Regions from separate parts of the Streptomyces sp. JLBG701 genome, predicted to be linked through region 1. Evidence: predicted binding sites of a transcription regulator. Region 1 holds the regulator's gene; each other region holds the start of a gene.
The links. Region 1 encodes HrcA, which represses chaperone genes, less so after heat shock. Its sites were predicted from a motif close to TTNGCACTCNGNNNNNCNGAGTGCNAA; they were not measured.

Region 1 (7,013 bases):
CGTCTTGTACCCGGCGGCCAGGAACCCGAGCCCTCCCGCCTCGGACACGGCGGCGGCCAACTGCGGCACGGAAACCCCGCCCGCCATGGGGGCCTGCACGATCGGAAGGGGAAAGAGATCGGTCAGTGCGGAGGACATGACGGCATGTTGTCACGTCCTCCGAACAAGTCCGAATCGAGCCTTCCACCTGGCATAGGCCAGGTGCAAGCATCCCTCATCAGCGACCGGTCAGCGACCGTTGAACGCGTCCTTCAACCGCGAAAACAGGCCCTGCTGCCCCGGCTGGAACTGCCCCGTGGGCCGTTCCTCGCCCCGCAGCTTCGCCAGCTCTCGCAGCAGGCGTTCCTGTTCCGGGTCCAGTTTGTTCGGGGTCTGGACCTCGACGTGGACGATCAGGTCGCCGCGCCCGCCACCACGGAGGTGGGTGACGCCCCGGCCGTGCAACGGGATCGACTGGCCGGACTGGGTGCCCGGGCGGATGTCGACCTCTTCCATGCCGTCCAGCGTCTCCAGCGGGACCTTGGTACCGAGCGACGCCGCGGTCATCGGGAGGGTGACCGTGCAGTGCAGGTCGTCCCCCCGACGCTGGAACATGTTGTGCGGCAGCTCGTGGATCTCGACGTACAGATCACCGGCGGGCCCGCCACCGGGGCCGACCTCGCCCTCACCGGCCAGCTGGATCCGCGTGCCGTTGTCGACACCGGCCGGGATCTTGACCGTGAGGGTGCGACGCGACCGTACGCGACCGTCGCCCGCGCACTCCGGACACGGCGTCGGAACCACCGTGCCGAAGCCCTGGCACTGCGGACAGGGCCGCGAGGTCATGACCTGGCCGAGGAAGGACCGCGTGACCTGCGACACCTCACCGCGACCGCGGCACATGTCACAGGTCTGGGCCGAGGTCCCCGGCGCCGCGCCCTCACCGCTGCAGGTGCCGCAGACGACGGCCGTGTCGACCTGGATGTCCTTCGTCGTGCCGAAGGCCGCCTCGTCGAGCTCGACCTCCAGCCGGATCATGGCGTCCTGGCCCCGGCGCGTACGCGAGCGGGGCCCGCGCTGCGACGCCGTACCGAAGAACGCGTCCATGATGTCCGAGAAGTTCCCGAAGCCACCCGCGCCGAAGCCGCCGGCGCCCGCGCCGCCCGCTTGCGAGAGGGGGTCGCCGCCGAGGTCGTAGACCTGCTTCTTCTGCGGGTCCGACAGCACCTCGTAAGCGGCGTTGATCTCCTTGAACCGCTCCTGGGTCTTCGGATCCGGATTGACGTCCGGGTGCAGCTCGCGCGCGAGCCGCCGGAAGGCCTTCTTGATCTCTTCCTGCGACGCGTCGCGACGCACGCCGAGAACGGCGTAATAGTCCGTGGCCACTTACGACTCCGCCAGGATCTGTCCGACGTACCGTGCCACTGCGCGTACCGCTCCCATCGTTCCCGGGTAATCCATGCGGGTCGGTCCGACCACGCCGAGCTTGGCGACTGCCTCGCCGCCCGAACCGTAGCCGACCGACACCACGGAAGTGGAGTTGAGTCCCTCATAGGCGTTCTCATGACCGATGCGTACGGTCATGCCCGAATCCCCCGCCTCACCAAGCAACTTGAGGAGCACGACCTGCTCCTCAAGGGCCTCCAGGATGGGGCGGATGGTGAGGGGGAAGTCATGTCCGAAGCGGGTCAGATTGGCGGTGCCGCCGATCATCAGCCGCTCCTCGGTCTCCTCGACGAGTGTTTCGAGGAGGGTGGAGAGCACCGTGGAGACAGTGCCGCGGTCCTCGCTGTCGAAGGCCTCCGGCATGTCCTGCACCAGCTGGGGAACGTCCGAGAACCGACGGCCCGCGATCCGGCTGTTGAGCCGCGCGCGTAGATCCGCCAGAGAGGACTCCCCGAAGGGCGCCGGGCAGTCGATCATGCGCTGCTCGACCCGCCCGGTGTCCGTGATCAGTACGAGCATCACGCGCGCGGGAGCCAGCGACAGCAGCTCCACATGCCGCACCGTGGAGCGGGTCAGCGACGGGTACTGCACGACGGCGACCTGCCGGGTGAGCTGCGCGAGCAGCCGCACGGTCCGCGCGACGACGTCGTCGAGGTCGACGGCCCCGTCGAGGAAGTTCTGGATCGCGCGCCGCTCGGGCGGGGTCATCGGCTTGACGCCGGCCAGCTTGTCGACGAAGAGCCGGTAGCCCTTGTCCGTGGGGATGCGCCCGGCGCTGGTGTGCGGCTGGGCGATGAACCCCTCGTCCTCCAGGACCGCCATGTCGTTGCGGACGGTCGCCGGGGAGACCCCGAGGTTGTGCCGCTCGGTGAGCGCCTTGGAACCGACCGGCTCCTCGGTGCCGACGTAGTCCTGGACGATGGCGCGCAGCACTTCGAGCCTGCGTTCACTGAGCATCGCGCGCACCTCCCGCTGTCGGCTGCTCGTCCACTTGGTACCTGTTCCTGGCACTCTGCGCTTGTGAGTGCCAGCCTTCCCGGTTCAGTGTACGGCCGTGAGGCACGCCCCGGGCAAGGCCGGGCCTGCGAAGTCACGCCACGTGGGTCCTCCCCGCTAGCGTCGCCGTATGACGGTGACTTGGGAAGAGCTGGGGTGGGAGCGGCTGGCGGCCGGGGTCGGGCGATGCCGGCTGCCTGGCTGGGACTGTACGGCCGGACTCGTCGTCGGATCGGACAGCGCCCTCTTGGTCGACGCCGGGTCGAGCCTGCCGGAGGGCGCGCGATTGGGTACCGAGGCGCGGGTGCTCGCCGGCCACCGTGTGACCCATCTCGCGCTGACCCACCCCCACTTCGACCATGTCTTCGGGGCGGCCGCGTTCGCGGGCGTGGAGCTCTACGGCCCGGTGGGCATGGACGCCGTCTTCGCCTACGAGCACGAGGAGCTGCGCGCGGACGCGGTACGCAACGGTCTGGACGCGGATGCGGCGGCCGAGGCGGCCGGTGCGCTCGTCGCCCCGCGCCACCAGGTCTCCGGCGAGTGGACCCTCGACATCGGCGGCCGGCAGGTCCTCCTGGCCAACGTGGGCCCCGGGCACACCGGCCACGACCTGGTGGTCCTCGTCCCCGGCGACCCGGAGGTCGTCTTCTGCGGCGACCTGGTCGAGGAGTCCGGCGAGCCCCAGGCGGGCCCCGACGCCGTACCGTCGCACTGGCCCGCCGCCCTCGACCGCCTCCTCGACCTGGGCGGCGAGGACGCGCTGTACGTGCCCGGTCACGGAGCGGTGGTCGACTCGGCGTTCGTACGCTCCCAGCGGGACGCCCTGGCGGCCCGTTTCGGCGTGTCGTAGTCGCGGCCCGACTGCTTCTCCTATCGTCATCCGAATGCGCCAGTACTCTCCGGACCTGACCCCGCCGTGGAAGAAGCCCAAGCCCGTACCCGAGGTCCCGGCCGATCCCGGCCTGGTGGTCGAGGAGCCCGGCACCGGCTTCTGCGGCGCGGTGATCCGCTGCGAGGCGGGCACGGTGACCCTGGAGGACCGCTTCGGTAAGCACCGGGTGTTCCCGCTGGAGCCACGTGGTTTCCTGCTGGAGGGCCGCGTGGTGACCCTCGTACGGCCCACGTCGTCGGCTCCGGTACGTCCCACCCGTACCGCCTCCGGTTCGGTGGCCGTCCCCGGGGCACGCGCGCGTGTGGCTCGCGCCGGGCGCATCTACGTGGAGGGCCGGCACGACGCCGAGCTGGTCGAGCGGGTGTGGGGCGACGACCTGCGCATCGAGGGCGTGGTCGTGGAGTACCTGGAGGGCATCGACGACCTCCCGTCGATCGTCGCGGACTTCGCCCCCGGCCAGGACGCCCGCCTCGGCGTCCTGGTGGACCACCTGGTGCCGGGCACGAAGGAATGGCGCATCGCGGAGGCGGTGACGAGCGAACACGCGCTGGTCGTCGGCCACCCCTACATCGACGTCTGGGAGGCGGTGAAGCCGTCGTCCGTGGGCATCGAGGCCTGGCCCCGCGTCCCGCGCGGGCAGGACTGGAAGACGGGGGTGTGCCGGGCACTGGGATGGCCGGAAAACACCGGGGCGGCGTGGCAGCACATTCTGTCGCGGGTGCGGTCTTACAAGGATCTGGAGCCGGAACTCCTGGGGCGGGTCGAGGAGTTGATCGATTTCGTGACGCTCCCGACCGACTGAACCGGCCAAGCGGTCAGTCGACCAGGTCCCGCACCACCGCGTCCGCCAGCAGCCGCCCCCGCAGCGTCAGCACCGCGTGTCCCTCGTCGTAGGGCCCCTGTGCGAGCAGCCCGTCCGACAGTGCCCTGCGGGACGCCGCCAGGCCCTCCTGTCGTAGCAGCGACAGGGGTGCGCCCTCTCGCAGGCGCAGTTCCAGCAGGATCCGTTCCACCCGGCGGTCCTCCTCCGTGAGGAGCTCGCGGCCGGCGCCCGGGGACTTCCCCGCCGCCAACGACGCCGCGTACGCGCCGGGATGTTTTACGTTCCACCACCGGACGCCGCCCACGTGGCTGTGGGCGCCGGGGCCCGCGCCCCACCAGTCGGCGCCGCGCCAGTAGAGCTCGTTGTGGAGGCAGCGGGCGGCGGTCGAGGTGGCCCAGTTCGAGACCTCGTACCAGTCGAAGCCCGCCGCCGTCATCGCCTCGTCGGCGATCAGGTAGCGGTCGGCGTGGACGTCGTCGTCGGTCATCGGGACCTCGCCGCGGCGGATGCGGCGGGCGAGCTGGGTGCCCTCCTCGACGATCAGGGCGTAGGCCGAGATGTGGTCGGGGCCTGCGCCCAGCGCCGCGTCCAGCGACGCCCGCCAGTCGTCGTCCGACTCGCCCGGGGTGCCGTAGATCAGGTCGAGGTTGACGTGCTCGAAGCCGGCCGCGCGGGCCTCCGCGACGCAGGCCTCGGGGCGGCCGGGGGTGTGGGTGCGGTCGAGGATCTTCAGTACGTGCTGTTTCGCGCTCTGCATGCCGAAGGAGACGCGGTTGAAGCCGCCCTGGCGGAGGGCGGCGAGGTAGGTCGGGTTCACCGACTCGGGGTTCGCCTCGGTGGTGACCTCGGCGTCGGACGCCAGGCCGAACTCGTCACGGATCGCGCGCAGCATCCGTACGAGATCGTCGGCGGGCAGCAGCGTGGGCGTACCGCCGCCGACGAAGACCGTGCGGACCTCGCGCGGGTCGTCGCCGAGGACCTTGCGGGCCAGGCGGATCTCGTCGATCAGGGTGTCCGCGTAGTTGTCGCGGGAGGCGAGGACGCCGCCGGTGCCGCGCAGCTCGGTGGCGGTGTAGGTGTTGAAGTCGCAGTAGCCGCAGCGGGTCGCGCAGTACGGAACGTGCAGGTAGAACCCGAGGGGGCGGTCCGCGGCCCCGGCGAGCGCGGGCGCGGGGAGTGCGCCGTCGTCGGGGACGGGCTCGCCGTCGGGGAGTGCGGAGGGCATGTCCTCCATTGTCCAGCACCCGGGCGCTCTTCTTTGCGGGCTCCTATTCCGCCTGCAGCACCAGCAGCGCCAGGTCGTCCTCCGGCGGTCGTACGCCGAACTCGTGCACGAGCCTGCGGATGCGCTCGGCGATCAGCTGGGCGCCGAGCCCGGCGCAGCCGGCGAGCGCCGTCGCGAGGCCGTCGCCGTCGTCGAACTGGCGGGAGCCGGAGCGCCGCTCGGTCACCCCGTCGGTGACGCACAGCAGGCTGTCGCCGTGCCGGAGCTCGAAGCTCTGGCTGGTGTACGTGGCGTCCTCGATGACCCCGAGGAGGGTCTGCGGTTCCGCGGCCGTCCGGACGCTTCCGTCGGGCCCCAGGAGCAGCGGCAGCGGGTGTCCGGCGGAGGCGAGGGTGCAGTGGACGCCGTCGGCGAAGGGGGTGAGTTCGCCGTACAGGAGGGAGAGGAAGCGGGTCTGGGGGCCGTCGCCGGGGCCGAGGGTGCGGCTGTCGGCGGCCACGAGGGCGCGGGCCGCGGCGTCCGCGGACTCCGTCGCGTCGTCGAGGAGGAGCTGGTTGAGGCGGTCGAGGACGTCGGCGGCGCGGTAGCCCTCGCGGGCCAGCAGCCGCAGCCAGGGACGCGCCAGGCCGATGACCACTGCGGCCTCGGGGCCTTTGCCCTGGACGTCGCCGACGGCGAAGCACCAGCGGCCCTCGCCGGCCGGGAAGAGGTCGTAGAAGTCGCCGCTGGGGCCGCCCTTGTCGCACGGCTCGTAGACGAGGGCGCTGCTCAGCCCGGGGACGTCGGGGACGGCGCCGGGCAGCAGTCCGCGCTGCAGGACGCGGCTGATGGTGGCCTGGCGGGCGTACTGGCGGGCCGCGCCGACGGCGAGGGCGACGCGGCGGCTGAGGTCCTCGACGAGGCCGGTGATCTCGTCGGGGAAGCGGGGCAGTCCGGCCCGGCCGATGACCAGCGTGCCCAGCGGGCGGCCGCCGGCGACGAGGCGGTAGGCGAGCGCGGCGCCGTGTGTGCCGCGCCTGCCGAGGGCCTCGCCGGGCCAGGGGTACTCGACGGGCCCGGAGCGTGGGGTGTCCGGCGGGCGCGGGGGGTCCTTCTCCAGGGCCCGGCGGAGTTCCTCGATGCGGTTCTCGCTGCCGTGCCAGACACGGGCGAGGCGTGGTCCAGGGCTGAGTCCGCCGCCCTCGCCCCAGCTGCCGCGGCCCATGGCCTCGTCCTCCAGCCACACCGCGCACCAGTCGGCCAGCCGGGGCACGATCAGCTGGCCGGCGAGGGCTGCGACGAGGTCCTCGTCGAGCTGGCCGGCGAGCAGGTCGGAGGCCTCGGCGAGGAAGGAGAGGGCGCCGCGGTTGAGCCATTCCCGGTCGCGCTCGGCTCGATGGGGTTCGGGGGCGAGGATCTCGGCGACCTTGAGGTCGCGTTCGAGGGCGTGCTGTCCGTCGTCGTACCCCGCGATCTCCTCGATCCCCTCCACAGGGTCGATGCCCTCGATGCCCTCAGCGGGCAGCCGTGCCCACACGGTCTTCTCGCCTCTGCGGTAGGTGACACCCCAGGCGTCGGAGAGCGCGGAGACCAGCCGCAGGCCGCGGCCGTACTCCGCTGCCTCGCGCGCCGGTTCGCCGGCGCCGTCGCGCGGGGCGCGCGAGGGGTGGCGG
Region 2 (7,013 bases), 3.0 Mb from region 1:
GGTGCGCCGCGCGCAGGGCGGCCAGGGCCGTGGGGACCAGCGTCGAACTGCCGCTGGGGAAGGAGACCAGCCGGACCCGGCCCGCGCGCAGGCCCGCGATCGCGGCGACCTCCTCCTCGGCGGCGGTGAGCCCGGCGAGGATCCCGTTGGCGTGCCGCACCAGGGCCTCGCCCGCCTGCGTCAGACGCATCTCACGGCCACTGCGGATCAGCAGTGGGGTGCCGACCGACGACTCCAGCGCCTTCATCTGCTGACTGACGGCGGGCTGGGTGCAGCCGAGCTCGCGCCCGGCCGCCGAGAAGGAACCGGTGGCGGCGACGGCACGCAGGACGCGGAGATGACGGGCCTCGATCATCCTTCGAGCATAAGGGCGACTTGGGGAGGCCCGGCATTTCACGGGCCAGGCTTTGACCCCGTGCGCCTAGCGGGCCTCCCCGGAAGCTCATGAAGCTTCTGTCTGCCGCCTTCTCGGCCGTACACACCCGGTCGAGACCGAGTACGGCACGCCGAGATCGCAGCTCCTGCCCATCGCTGGCTGCGACGTACGGGCCGCATCTACCGGGAGCACCCCAGTACGGGCATGACGGCGCGGGCCCACACCACGCCGAACAGCGTGGTGACGCCATGGAACTCAACGCCCCAACCGTGGTCCCCGGCAAGCCGGTTCGTGCCTTAAGGCTCACACCATGGCCCAGCCAGGTTACGCAAGCCGCGACAGCCCCGCAGGGAAACGCGCTGATCGGCGAGCGCTGGCGGATCGGGGCCGACCTGGTCCTTGAGGTCACCTGCGGTCGCATTCCGTGCGCCACCTTCCAGGCCCATATGGGTGAGAAGAGGTGGGTGCGGCGATTCACGGAGCGGGGTGCGCCGGGGGCGTATCTGCGGGTGATCGAGCCCGGGGAGATCCGCGCGGACGATCCGGTCGAGATCGTGCACCGGCCGGACCACGACGTGACCGTCGCCCTGCAGTTCCGCGCGTCCACGACCGAGCGGAAACTGCTGCCGCGCCTGCTCGCGGCGGGCGAGGCACTGCATCCGGAGTCACTGGACGAGGCGCGGAAGTACGTCGAGAAGTACGGCGAGAAGCACGAGGCCTGACGGGGCGTCACCGGGGCGTCACCGACCTGCTCGACCCTGTTCGACACCTGATCGTCACCGATCGGGAGGGGCTGTGCAGAGATCGGATGTGCACAGTCCGGGTAACTACGCTTGCGCCATGACAACGGCTCTTATTACGGGATCGACCGCTGGTATCGGTGCCGCGTTCGCGCGGCGGCTGGCCGCCGACGGGCACAACCTGGTGCTGGTGGCCCGGGACACCAAGCGGCTTCAGGACCAGGCGACCGAACTGCACGACCGGCACGGCATCGAGGCCGAGGTGCTGACGGCCGACCTGGCGACGGACGACGGCATCGAGGCGGTGGCCGCCCGGCTCGGCGACCGCAGGAACCCGGTCGACCTGCTGGTCAACAACGCCGGCTTCGGCAACAAAGGCCGCTATCTCGACGTATCCATGGACGACGAACTGAAGATGCTCAAGGTGCACTGCGAGGCGGTGCTGCGGCTGACGTCGGCGGCGACCGAGGGGATGCGGGAGCGGGGCCGGGGCGGGGTCGTCAACGTCGCGTCGGTGGCGGCCTTCGTGCCGCGGGGGACGTACGGGGCGTCGAAGGCGTGGGTCGTGCAGTTCACGCAGGGTGCGGCGCGGGATCTGGCCGGGAGCGGGGTGCGGCTGATGGCGCTGTGCCCCGGGTTCGTGCGCACGGAGTTCCACCAGCGGGCCGGGATGGGCACGGACAACATCCCGAACTGGATGTGGCTGGACGCCGACAAGCTGGTCGCGGCGGCGCTGACGGATCTCGCGCGCGGAAAGTCGCTGTCGATCCCGGATCCGCGTTACAAGGCCCTGATGGGACTGGTGAAGGTGGCTCCGCGCTCGCTGCTGGGCGGGATCACGTCGAAGACGGGGCGCAAGTACGGGCCGCAGTAGAGGGGTGACGCCGTCGTACCGGTGGGAAGATGGACATATCCACCGAACCCAGGAGGATCGGGAGGCGGCGTCATGACGTTCGTACAGCTCATCGACTGCAAGACCAGCCGGTTCGACGAGATGAACCGGCTGATGGACACGTGGGTCGACCAGACCAAGGGGAAGCGGACCGCGACGCACAGTGTGATCGGCAAGGACCGGTCGGACTCGTCGCACTTCATCGAGATCGTGGAGTTCTCGTCGTACGAAGAGGCGATGCGGAACTCGAACCTTCCGGAGACCGACAAGATCTTCCGGGAGATGGTCGCGCTCTGCGACGAGATGCCGACGTTCACCGATCTGGACGTCGTACGGGACGAGCAGTTGTACGCGGCCACCGCGCGGCGGTTCCTGGAGACCATCACGACCCAGGGTGAACTGCCGCCGCTGAACGATCTGCTCGTCGAGGACTACCACGACCACGATCCCTCCAACGATCCGGACGTCATCGGCCTGGACGCGTTCCGGCGTGCGTGCGGGGAGTGGCGGAGCGCGTTCACCATGACGTTCAGGGTCGAGGACCAGATCGCCCAGGGTGACCGCGTATGCACCCGGTGGACCTGGACCGGGACCCAGAAGGGCGACTTCGTGGGGATTCCGGCCAGCGGAAAGACGGTCTCCATGTCCGGGTGCACCATTCACCGGTGCACCTCCGACGGGAAGATCGCCGAGGGCTGGTGGCAGTACGACCGGCTGGGGCTGATGGCCCAACTCGGGGCGCTGGACGCGCTGGAGCAGTAGTTCCGGGTACGACCACTGCGCGACCGCACGGGAGAAAGCCCCCGTTCCTCGAAAGGAACGGGGGCTTCCGTCAGGCTCGGTGTGCCGGTGCCTCAGTGGGCGTGGCCGTGACCGTGGCCGTGGCCCGCCTCGGCCTCCTCCTCCGCCGGCTTCTCGACGACCAGGGTCTCGGTCGTCAGGAGCAGGGAGGCGATGGACGCGGCGTTCTCCAGGGCGGAGCGGGTGACCTTGACCGGGTCGATGACGCCGGCCTTGACCAGGTCGCCGTACTCACCGGTCGCGGCGTTGAAGCCCTGGCCCTTGTCGAGCTCGGCGACCTTGGCCGTGATGACGTAGCCCTCGAGGCCGGCGTTCTCGGCGATCCAGCGCAGCGGCTCGACGACCGCGCGGCGCACGACCGCGACACCGGTGGCCTCGTCGCCGGTCTTGTCGAGGTTGCCCTCCAGGACCTTGGCGGCGTGCACCAGAGCGGAGCCACCACCGGAGACGATGCCCTCCTCGACCGCGGCGCGGGTCGCGGAGATGGCGTCCTCCAGACGGTGCTTCTTCTCCTTCAGCTCCACCTCGGTGGCGGCGCCGACCTTGATCACGCACACGCCGCCGGCCAGCTTCGCGAGGCGCTCCTGGAGCTTCTCGCGGTCCCAGTCGGAGTCCGTGTTCTCGATCTCGGCCTTGATCTGGCCGACGCGGCCCACGACGTCCTCGTGGTTGCCGGCGCCGTCGACGACCGTCGTGTCGTCCTTGGTGATGGTGACGCGGCGGGCGGAGCCGAGCACGTCCAGACCGACCTGGTCGAGCTTGAGGCCGACCTCCTCGGAGACGACCGTGGCGCCGGTGAGGACCGCGAGGTCCTGCAGCATCGCCTTGCGACGGTCACCGAAGCCGGGGGCCTTGACGGCGACCGCGTTGAAGGTGCCGCGGATCTTGTTCACGACCAGGGTCGACAGGGCCTCGCCCTCGACGTCCTCGGCGATGATCAGCAGCGGCTTGGAGGCACCGCCCTGGATGACCTTCTCCAGCAGCGGCAGCAGGTCCTGGATGGAGGAGACCTTGCCCTGGTTGATGAGGATGTACGGCTCGTCGAGGACGGCCTCCATGCGCTCCTGGTCCGTCACGAAGTACGGCGACAGGTAGCCCTTGTCGAAGGCCATGCCCTCGGTGAAGTCCAGCTCAAGACCGAAGGTGTTGGACTCCTCGACGGTGATGACACCGTCCTTGCCGACCTTGTCCATCGCCTCGGCGATGAGCTCGCCGACCTGCGTGTCCTGGGCGGACAGACCGGCGACGGCCGCGATGTCGGCCTTGTCGTCGATCGGGCGCGCGGTCGCGAGGAGCTCCTCGGAGATCGCGGCGACGGCGGCGTCGATGCCCTTCTTCAGGGAGGCCGGCGAGGCACCCGCGGCGACGTTGCGCAGGCCCTCGCGGACGAGCGCCTGGGCCAGCACGGTGGCGGTGGTCGTACCGTCACCCGCGATGTCGTTGGTCTTGGTCGCCACCTCCTTCACCAGCTGGGCACCGAGGTTCTCGTACGGGTCGTCGATCTCGACCTCGCGGGCGATCGTGACACCGTCGTTGGTGATGGTGGGGGCGCCGAACTTCTTGTCGATGACGACGTTGCGGCCCTTGGGGCCGATCGTCACCTTCACCGTGTCGGCAAGCTTGTTGACGCCGCGCTCAAGGGCGCGACGGGCGTCCTCGTCGAACTTCAGGATCTTCGCCATGGGAGCGATTCAGCCCTCTCGGAAACTTTGGGTGAAAACGAACCGCGCCCCCAGCGCCCGGCTTCTTGGAGGTAGCGGGGGCCAGGGGCGCAGCTCACTGCGAAACTTGGTGAATTACTTCTCGATGATCGCGAGCACGTCGCGAGCCGAGAGGACGAGGTACTCCTCGCCGTTGTACTTCACCTCGGTGCCGCCGTACTTGCTGTAGAGCACGATGTCGCCGACGGCGACGTCGAGCGGAAGACGGTTACCGTCCTCGAAGCGGCCCGGGCCCACGGCCAGGACGACGCCCTCCTGGGGCTTCTCCTTGGCGGTGTCCGGGATGACCAGGCCAGAGGCCGTGGTCTGCTCGGCGTCGAGCGGCTGGACCACAATGCGGTCCTCGAGCGGCTTGATGGCAACCTTGGAGCTGGTGGTCGTCACGATCCGACCTCCCCCTTCGGAGATCTCACGGGGTTAACTGTCTGAGGTGGCGACCAGGTGGATCCGTCGTCGCGGGTGCCGGACCTGCCCGTCGCTGTTGGCACTCTCCAGTGGGGAGTGCCAGAGCCGAGACTATGACTGCGATTAGCACTCGGTCAAGCGGAGTGCCAATTGCCTGCGGCGCGGCGCCGGGTTCTGGGTGCCGTGGGTTCAGGTGACCGACCCCTGGGGGCTGCGCCCCCCAGACCCCCCTTCGGCCCGAAGGGCCTCGTCCTCAAACGACGGACGGGCTGAAATCACCTACAGGTAGTCCTCCAGCTTTCCCACCGTCAGGCCCGCCTCCTGGACCCTCCGCAGCACCCGCACCGTCCGTTTCCACAGCGGCAGGTCCGTCGCCTCGTCTGGCCCTACGAGGATGATGTCGCCCGCGTGCAAGGACTTGGACTCGGTGTCCGTGGAGGTCCACAGGACGAGCGCCGAGACTCCGCATTCGGCCGCCGCTCTCCGCGTCGTCGTGTCGTAGGTGCCGTAGGGCGGGCGGAGGAGGTGGGGGCGGATTCCGAAGCGGGACTTGAGTTTGTCCTGTTGGCCGCAGATCTCGGCGCGCTGGCCGGCGTAGGGCAGGCCGCGCAGGGAGGGGTGGTCGAGGGTGTGGTTCTGGACGCTCGCGCCTACCGACTGGAGGCGGGCGAAGTGGCCGTAGCCCGGGCCGACGACGCTGTCCGTGAGGAACATGCCGACGGGGAGCCGTAGTTCACGGACCATGTCGACGAACCGTGGGTCCTTCTCGGCCCCGTCGTCGTAGGTGAGGAAGACGACCTTGTCGGAGGTGGGGACGCGGTCCACGACCGGGGGCAGGCCTGGGCCGGCCGTCAGGGCCGGGGGGTCCGCCGGTGGCCGCGGAGGCCGGGGCAGCGGGGCTCTCAGGCCCCACTCTCGGTACGGCCGCTCCCCCGCCGGGCTGTGCGTCCGTACCCGCTGGGCCGCCTTCTTGCCCAGCCGTTCGATCGGATCGACGGACTGGGCGCAGCCGGTCAGCAGTACGGTCCCCGCGAGTGCCGCCGCGAGGACGGATGCGGCCGGCCCCCGCAGGCTCACAGGTAGTCCTCCAGTCGGGCCACCGCGTACCCCTTGTCCGTGATCTTGTTCATGAAGCGGCGGATCATGTCCGGCATCGTGCCCCTCCAGTCGTCCTTGCCGCGGAAGTGGCTGAGGACGATGTCGCCGGGGTGGATGTCCCGGTCCCACTCGCGGTAGTCCCAGTGGTCGACGAAGACCTCTTCGTTCCAGATGGGCGCGTACTTGATGCCGCAGGCCTTGGCGGCGCGCAGGGTGTCCTCGTCGTAGTTGCCGAAGGGCGGGCGGAAGAGGGTCGGGCGTTTGCCGTAGCGCTTCTCGATCACGTCCTGCATGCCGCAGATCTCGCGCTTCTGACGGTCGTAGGACAGGCCAGGCAGGTAGGGGTGGTGGAGGGTGTGGTTGTTCAGGCCCACGCCCCTGTCCTGCATCTGCTTGAAGTAGCCGTAGTTCTCCTTCACCAGGTAGTCGCTGAGGAAGGCCGTGTACGGGATCTTCAGGTCGCTCATCATCCGCAGGAACGCCGGGTCCTTCTCGGCGCCGTCGTCGATCGTGAGGAAGACGATCTTCTGCTTGGTGGGGATCGTCGTGAAGACGGGCGGGAGTCCCTGTTCCTCGTGGCCGTCCACCTCGAAGCCCTTGCGGGTCGTGATCCTCGGCTTCTTCGAGGGGGGCGCCGGGGGTGTCAGGGGGACCTTCGCCAGGCGCCAGCGTTTGGTGGCGGCGAGCCTGGCGGTGTACGCGGCGTGCAGTTTCGAGGCGTACGCGTCCAGGGCGCGGGCCGGGAGCGCCTGGAGGGGCTGCTGGCCGGGGGCCGGGCGTACGTCGGTGGCGCGGCCGGCCTGCCCCTGCCCCTGCCCCTGCCCCTGTGCACAGCCCGAGGCGATCGCTGCCGTCGTGAGGGCTGCTAGGGCGATGCGGGTGCGGGCCCTGGAAACCCGTCCATTCGCACCGTTTTTGTAATTTTGTCCTACTACTCCCATGGGGCCGGATCCTCGCAGGACACCGCGCCGGACTCCGGC
Region 3 (7,013 bases), 1.3 Mb from region 1:
ACCTCGCCGGCGCGGTCGGTGCCGCCGCCGCCCGGGCCGGCTTCCGCTCCTGCGTGTTCATCCCGCACGACCTGGAGCAGGGCAAGGTCGTCATGGCCGCGGTCTACGGCGGCGAGCTCGTCGGCATCGAGGGCAACTACGACGACGTGAACCGCTTCTGCTCCGAGCTGATCGGCGACCCGGCCGGCGAGGGCTGGGGCTTCGTCAACGTCAACCTGCGGCCCTACTACGCCGAGGGCTCCAAGACCCTCGCGTACGAGATCTGCGAGCAGCTCGGCTGGCAGCTGCCCGACCAGCTGGTCATCCCGATCGCCTCCGGCTCGCAGCTCACCAAGGTCGACAAGGGCCTCCAGGAGCTCATCAAGCTCGGGCTCGTCGAGGACAAGCCGTACAAGATCTTCGGTGCGCAGGCCGAGGGCTGCTCGCCGGTGTCCGTGGCCTACAAGGCCGGCCACGACGTCGTACGGCCGCAGAAGCCGAACACGATCGCCAAGTCGCTGGCGATCGGCAACCCGGCGGACGGTCCCTACGTCCTCGACATCGCGCGCCGCACGGGTGGTGCCGTGGAGGACGTCAACGACGAGCAGGTCGTCGACGCGATCAAGCTTCTCGCGCAGACCGAGGGCATCTTCGCCGAGACGGCGGGTGGCGTGACGGTCGGTGTCACGCGCAAGCTGATCGAGAACGGTCTCCTGGACCCGACCCTCACCACGGTCGTGCTGAACACCGGCGACGGCCTGAAGACCCTGGACGCGGTGGCCTCGGACACCGGCCTCACCGCGACCATCCGCCCGAACCTGGACTCCTTCCGAGAGGCTGGCCTCGCGTCATGAGCGTCAACGTCCGCATCCCCACCATCCTGCGCACCTACACCGGCGGTAAGGCCGAAGTCGCCGCCGAAGGTGCGACCCTCGGTGAGGTCATCGCCGACCTGGAGAAGAACCACACCGGCATCGCCGCCCGCGTCCTTGACGATCAGGGCAAGCTGCGCCGCTTCGTCAACGTCTACGTCAACGACGACGACGTTCGCTTCGAGCAGGGCCTGGAGACGGCCACGCCGGACGGTGCGGGCGTGTCGATCATTCCGGCCGTCGCCGGCGGCTGCTGAGCTCTTTCGGGGGCCGAGTCACTCACTGTTCACCGAATTGCCCTCTCCGTGAGAGAAACGGAGGGGGCAATTCTGCATGGTTGAGCGCGGTACAGTTGGGGAACGCGCCCTGTTTCTCTTGCCGGGCGCATATGAGTTCCTGCCGCGGGCGCGATAAGAAGCAGCCAATGTGTGCAGGCTTTTTGCGTTAATTGCTCTTTTTGTAGAGCCCGACTTGCCCTGAATTCCGGCGAATTCTCCATATATTCCCGATCGGGCGCGCCCAGAATTCTCGTCCGACTGACCTGTTGCAGACGGCAGTTGGGCAGATACATTCAGCGGCGGTCGACGCGTTCCGGCGCACGCCCCCAACCGTGGGGGGTGAGGTCTGACCCGGATCCGCGAAGTGTGGATCTGTGCAAGGGCCAGTAATAGGGGAGTTAGGCATGGCTCAGGGCACCGTCAAGTGGTTCAACGCGGAGAAGGGGTACGGCTTCATCGCGGTCGACGGTGGTGCGGATGTTTTCGTCCACTACAGCGCGATTCAGATGGACGGCTACCGCACCCTGGAGGAAGGCCAGCGGGTCGATTTCGAGATCTCGCAGGGTCAGAAGGGGCCGCAGGCGGACATGGTCCGGCTGGCGACCAGCTGAAGCACGCGCCGACTTACTGCAGCGACGTTCTTCTTTCGGAGGGCTCGTTTCCCATGGGGAGTCATGGGTTGCGAGCCCTCCGGCATGTCCGGACCACCCACGGGCACCCACGCGCACTCGTCGCGCACCCTCGTTCACCTGGGGATCATCCCGAGCCGCTTGCACTCGCATGGGTCGAGTGCTAATCATTGGCGTTAGCACTCTGAAGGTGAGAGTGACAACGAGGACCGGGTCGGTGAGGCCCGCAGGCCGGGTGGGGCAAGGAACCAGCCGGTCGGCAGGCCGTCCGTCGCGGGCGCCAGCGCGGTCCGGAGAAATCCACCCCCTGTCCGGGAGGACCACTTCACATGGCCAAGATCATCGCGTTCGACGAGGAGGCACGGCGCGGCCTCGAGCGCGGCATGAACCAGCTCGCGGACGCCGTGAAGGTGACGCTCGGCCCCAAGGGCCGCAACGTCGTCCTCGAGAAGAAGTGGGGCGCCCCCACGATCACCAACGATGGTGTCTCCATCGCCAAGGAGATCGAGCTCGAGGACCCGTTCGAGAAGATCGGCGCTGAGCTGGTCAAGGAAGTCGCCAAGAAGACGGACGACGTCGCGGGCGACGGTACGACCACGGCGACCGTGCTCGCCCAGGCCCTCGTCAAGGAGGGTCTGCGCAACGTAGCCGCCGGCGCCAACCCGATGGCCCTCAAGCGCGGTATCGAGAAGGCCGTCGAGGCCGTCTCCGGTGCCCTCCTTGAGCAGGCCAAGGATGTCGAGACCAAGGAGCAGATCGCCTCCACGGCCTCCATCTCCGCCGCCGACACCCAGATCGGCGAGCTCATCGCCGAGGCGATGGACAAGGTCGGCAAGGAAGGCGTCATCACCGTCGAGGAGTCCCAGACCTTCGGTCTGGAGCTGGAGCTCACCGAGGGTATGCGCTTCGACAAGGGCTACATCTCGGCGTACTTCGCCACCGACATGGAGCGGATGGAGGCGTCGCTCGACGACCCGTACATCCTCATCGCCAACTCCAAGATCGGCAACGTCAAGGACCTGCTCCCGCTCCTGGAGAAGGTCATGCAGTCGGGCAAGCCGCTGCTGATCATCGCCGAGGACGTCGAGGGCGAGGCCCTGTCGACCCTGGTCGTCAACAAGATCCGCGGCACCTTCAAGTCCGTCGCCGTCAAGGCCCCGGGCTTCGGCGACCGCCGCAAGGCGATGCTGAACGACATCGCCATCCTCACCGGCGGCGAGGTCATCTCCGAGGAGGTCGGCCTCAAGCTGGAGAACACCGGCCTTGAGCTCCTGGGCCGTGCCCGCAAGGTCGTCATCACCAAGGACGAGACCACGATCGTCGACGGCGCCGGCTCCGCCGACCAGGTCGCCGGCCGGGTCAACCAGATCCGCGCCGAGATCGAGAACTCCGACTCGGACTACGACCGCGAGAAGCTCCAGGAGCGCCTCGCCAAGCTCGCCGGCGGCGTGGCCGTCATCAAGGCGGGCGCGGCCACCGAGGTCGAGCTCAAGGAGCGCAAGCACCGCATCGAGGACGCCGTTCGCAACGCGAAGGCGGCCGTCGAGGAGGGCATCGTCGCCGGTGGTGGCGTGGCCCTCATCCAGGCCTCCGCGGTGTTCGAGAAGCTGGAGCTCGAAGGTGACGAGGCGACCGGCGCCAACGCCGTGAAGCTCGCCCTTGAGGCCCCTCTCAAGCAGATCGCCGTCAACGGTGGTCTCGAGGGTGGCGTCGTCGTCGAGAAGGTCCGCAACCTGCCCATCGGTCACGGCCTCAACGCCGCCACCGGTGAGTACGTGGACATGATCGCCGAGGGCATCATCGACCCGGCGAAGGTCACGCGCTCTGCCCTGCAGAACGCCGCGTCCATCGCCGCGCTGTTCCTCACCACCGAGGCCGTCATCGCCGACAAGCCGGAGAAGGCGTCCGCGCCGGCCGGCGGCGGCATGCCGGGCGGTGACATGGACTTCTGATCCCGCCGAGGATCACTGGTTCATAGCTGTACGGACCGAGGGCGGCACTCCTGGAAACGGGGGTGCCGCCCTCGGCCGTATCCGGAGATCCGAGCCTTTCCGAGGGGTGCGTGTCCGAGGGGTGCGTGTCCGTTGTCACAGGCCGTTTGGTGGGGGAGTGGAATGCGGTGGCTGGTGCGGCCGTTGACGCTGGCGCATTATTGATGCGCGCGCACATACCAGCCGGTACCCCCAAGGAGTCCCCCACGTGACCGCCACCACCGCCGAGCCCACCGCCGAGTCCACGTCCCGCGCGGCCCGGATCCTGTCCCGGCCGATCGCCCTCAACGGCCTGACCGTCCCGAACCGGATCGTGATGGCGCCGATGACCCGCCAGTTCTCCCCGGGCGGCGTTCCCGGCGAGAACGTGCGGTCGTACTACTCCCGCCGTGCAGCCGCGGGCGTCGGCCTGATCGTCACCGAGGGCACGTACGTCGGCCACGACTCGGCCGGCCAGAGCGACCGCGTCCCGCGCTTCCACGGCGAGGAGCAGCTCGCGGGCTGGGCGAAGGTCGCCGAGGACGTGCACGCGGCGGGCGGCACGATCGTGCCCCAGCTGTGGCACATCGGCATGGTGCGCGAGCAGGGCCAGCCGCCGTTCGCGGACGCCCCGGCGGTAGGCCCGTCCGGGCTGGTCAACGCGGGCGCCGAGGTCACCGGCAAGGCCATGACCCAGCGGGACCTGGACGACGTCATCGAGGCGTTCGCCACCGCGGCGGCCGACGCCGAGCGCATCGGCTTCGACGGCGTGGAGCTGCACGGCGCCCACGGCTACCTCCTCGACCAGTTCCTGTGGGAGGGCACCAACCGGCGCGAGGACGCGTACGGCGGTGACCCGGTGGCCCGTACGAAGTTCGCGGCGGAGATCGTCGCCGCGGTCCGCGAGTCGGTCTCCCCGGAGTTCCCGATCCTCTTCCGCTACTCGCAGTGGAAGCAGCAGGACTATCGCGCCCGCCTCGCCGAGACCCCCCAGGAGCTGGAGTCGATCCTCGCCCCGCTCACCGCGGCCGGCGTCGACGTCTTCCACGCCTCCACCCGCCGCTACTGGCTCCCGGAGTTCGACGGCTCGGACCTCAACCTCGCGGGCTGGACGAAGAAACTCACCGGCAAGCAGACCATCACGGTCGGCTCGGTCGGCCTCGACGGCGACTTCCTCAAGGGCTTCGCGGGCGAGGGCTCCCCGCTCAAGAGCATCGACGACCTCCTGGACAGCCTGGAGGCCGAGGAGTACGACATGGTGGCCGTCGGCCGCGCCCTCCTCCAGGACCCGCAGTGGGCGGCGAAGGTCCTCGCCGACCGCTTCGAGGAGCTCGCGCCGTACGACGCGGCGGCCCTGAAGACCCTCAGCTGAGTCACCTGACTCCCCGGCCCTGAGGCCCAACGCCCGGGTAGTGTCCGGGAGATGAGGATCCTCCATCTCTCGGACACCCACCTGGAACGCACCGACGCCCCCAACAAGAGCGGCGTCAACGCGACAGACTCCCTGCGCCTGATGCTCACCGAACTCCGTCGCCAGCGGAATCTGGACGCGGTCGTCGTCACCGGGGACATCGCCAACGACGGGGCGCCGGAGGCCTACACGGTCGTACGGGAACTGGTCGGTGAGTTCGCCGCGCGGCACGGGGTGCCCGTCTTCTACACCACCGGCAACCACGACGAGCGCCAGGCCTTCGCCAAGGTGCTGGGGAGTGGGCATCTGGCGGCGGACGGCACGGATCGCGCCGCACCCCCGGTGACTGTGGGGTCCGAGCGGGCGGCCGTGAGCACGGTCGGCGGCTACCGCTTCATCACGCTGGACTCGCTGGTGCCGGGGAAGGTCCACGGGCATCTGAGCCGTGCCCAACTGGACTGGCTCCAGGAGGAGTTGAGGGCACCTGCCGAGCGTGGGACCGTCCTCGCCCTCCACCACCCGCCGATCACCCTGGACGTGCCGTCCCAGCGGGCGTTCGGGCTCCAGAACCCCGGTGATCTGGCGGACGCGATCCGCGGCACGGACGTACAAGTCGTCCTCACCGGCCACTTCCACCTCCAGCTCTTCGGCCTGCTGGCGTCGGTGCCGGTCTGGGTCACTCCGGGCGTCGTCAACCGCATCGACCTGACGACGGCCCCCGGCACGGAACGCGCCGTACGCGGGGCATCGGCGTCCCTCGTGGAGCTGGGCGGCCCGGCGAGCCCGATGTTCCACACCTTCCACGCCCGTGATCCGCGGGCCCACGAGACTGTGTACGAGCTGGACGAGGAGCGGACGCGGGAGCTGCTGGAGCGGCACGCCCCGACCGTCTGATCGGCACGGACCGACCGTCTGAACAGCAGGTTTCCCCGGGGTGCGGCCTTTGATCCAGATTTAACTTGCTTAACTCAATCAATGGACCTATCTTTGAGTGAGCCAAGCAACCAGTTACCCCGTGAGCCCTGACGGAGGCCCCGCCATGTCCGACGCCCTTGCCCGACCCACCGATGCCGGGGGAACAGCCCGGACACGGTCGTCCGCCATGGTGGCGGTGCTGGCCTTCTCGGGAATCGTCGTCTCGCTCATGCAGACGCTGGTGATCCCGATCGTCCCGGAGCTGCCGAAGTACCTGAACGCCTCCGCGTCGAACGCCGCCTGGGCGATCACCGCGACCCTGCTCGCCGCCGCCGTGGCCACGCCGGTCGCCGGCCGCCTCGGTGACATGTTCGGCAAGCGCCGCATGCTGCTGATCAGCCTCGTACTGCTGGTCTCCGGCTCGGTGGTCGCCGCGCTCAGCGACTCGCTGCTCCCGATGATCATCGGCCGGACCCTGCAGGGTCTGTCGGCCGCCGTCGTGCCGCTCGGCATCAGCGTCATGCGCGACAACCTGCCCGCCGAGAAGCTCACCGGCTCCACCGCCATCATGAGCGCCTCGCTCGGCGTCGGCGGCGCGCTGGGTCTGCCGTCCGCCGCGTTCATCGCGGACAACTTCAGCTGGCACGTCCTGTTCTGGACCTCGGCCGCCCTCGGCGTGCTGGCGTTCGCGCTCGTCCTGACGATCGTTCCCGAGTCCAAGGTCCGCACCGGCGGACGCTTCGACCTCGTCGGCTCGGTCGGTCTGGCCGTCGGTCTGATCTCCCTGCTCCTCGCCGTCTCCAAGGGCGCCGACTGGGGCTGGGGCAGCGGCACGACGCTCGGCCTGTTCGCGGTGTCGGTCGTGGTCTTCGCGGCCTGGGGCTTCTACGAGCTGCGCACCAGCCAGCCCCTCGTCGACCTGCGCACCACCGCCCGCCGCCAGGTCCTCTTCACCAACC

Region 2: a site for HrcA is predicted at 5,059-5,085, ahead of groES (co-chaperone GroES). Genes of this name have one in related genera too.
Region 3: a site for HrcA is predicted at 1,899-1,925, ahead of groL (chaperonin GroEL). Genes of this name have one in related genera too.

What each region holds. Positions count from the first base shown of each region.
Region 1 is NZ_CM178588.1:3,907,382-3,914,394, forward strand. It holds gene AC5DRG_RS17940 (nitronate monooxygenase) at 1-138, opposite strand, end outside; gene dnaJ (molecular chaperone DnaJ) at 229-1,365, opposite strand; gene hrcA (heat-inducible transcriptional repressor HrcA) at 1,366-2,382, opposite strand; gene AC5DRG_RS17955 (MBL fold metallo-hydrolase) at 2,552-3,271, shown strand; gene AC5DRG_RS17960 (DUF3097 domain-containing protein) at 3,306-4,115, shown strand; gene hemW (radical SAM family heme chaperone HemW) at 4,129-5,361, opposite strand; gene AC5DRG_RS17970 (SpoIIE family protein phosphatase) at 5,405-7,013, opposite strand, start outside.
Region 2 is NZ_CM178588.1:6,950,426-6,957,438, reverse strand. It holds gene AC5DRG_RS32390 (LysR family transcriptional regulator) at 1-355, opposite strand, end outside; partial or broken gene AC5DRG_RS32385 (MOSC domain-containing protein) at 733-1,098, shown strand; gene AC5DRG_RS32380 (SDR family NAD(P)-dependent oxidoreductase) at 1,217-1,990, shown strand; gene AC5DRG_RS32375 (ester cyclase) at 2,063-2,770, shown strand; gene groL (chaperonin GroEL) at 2,863-4,491, opposite strand; gene groES (co-chaperone GroES) at 4,606-4,914, opposite strand; gene AC5DRG_RS32360 (polysaccharide deacetylase family protein) at 5,215-6,012, opposite strand; gene AC5DRG_RS32355 (polysaccharide deacetylase family protein) at 6,009-6,974, opposite strand.
Region 3 is NZ_CM178588.1:5,246,812-5,253,824, reverse strand. It holds gene thrC (threonine synthase) at 1-833, shown strand, start outside; gene AC5DRG_RS23985 (ubiquitin-like small modifier protein 1) at 830-1,108, shown strand; gene AC5DRG_RS23980 (cold-shock protein) at 1,534-1,740, shown strand; gene groL (chaperonin GroEL) at 2,088-3,710, shown strand; gene AC5DRG_RS23970 (NADH:flavin oxidoreductase) at 3,958-5,100, shown strand; gene AC5DRG_RS23965 (metallophosphoesterase family protein) at 5,152-6,033, shown strand; gene AC5DRG_RS23960 (MFS transporter) at 6,179-7,013, shown strand, end outside.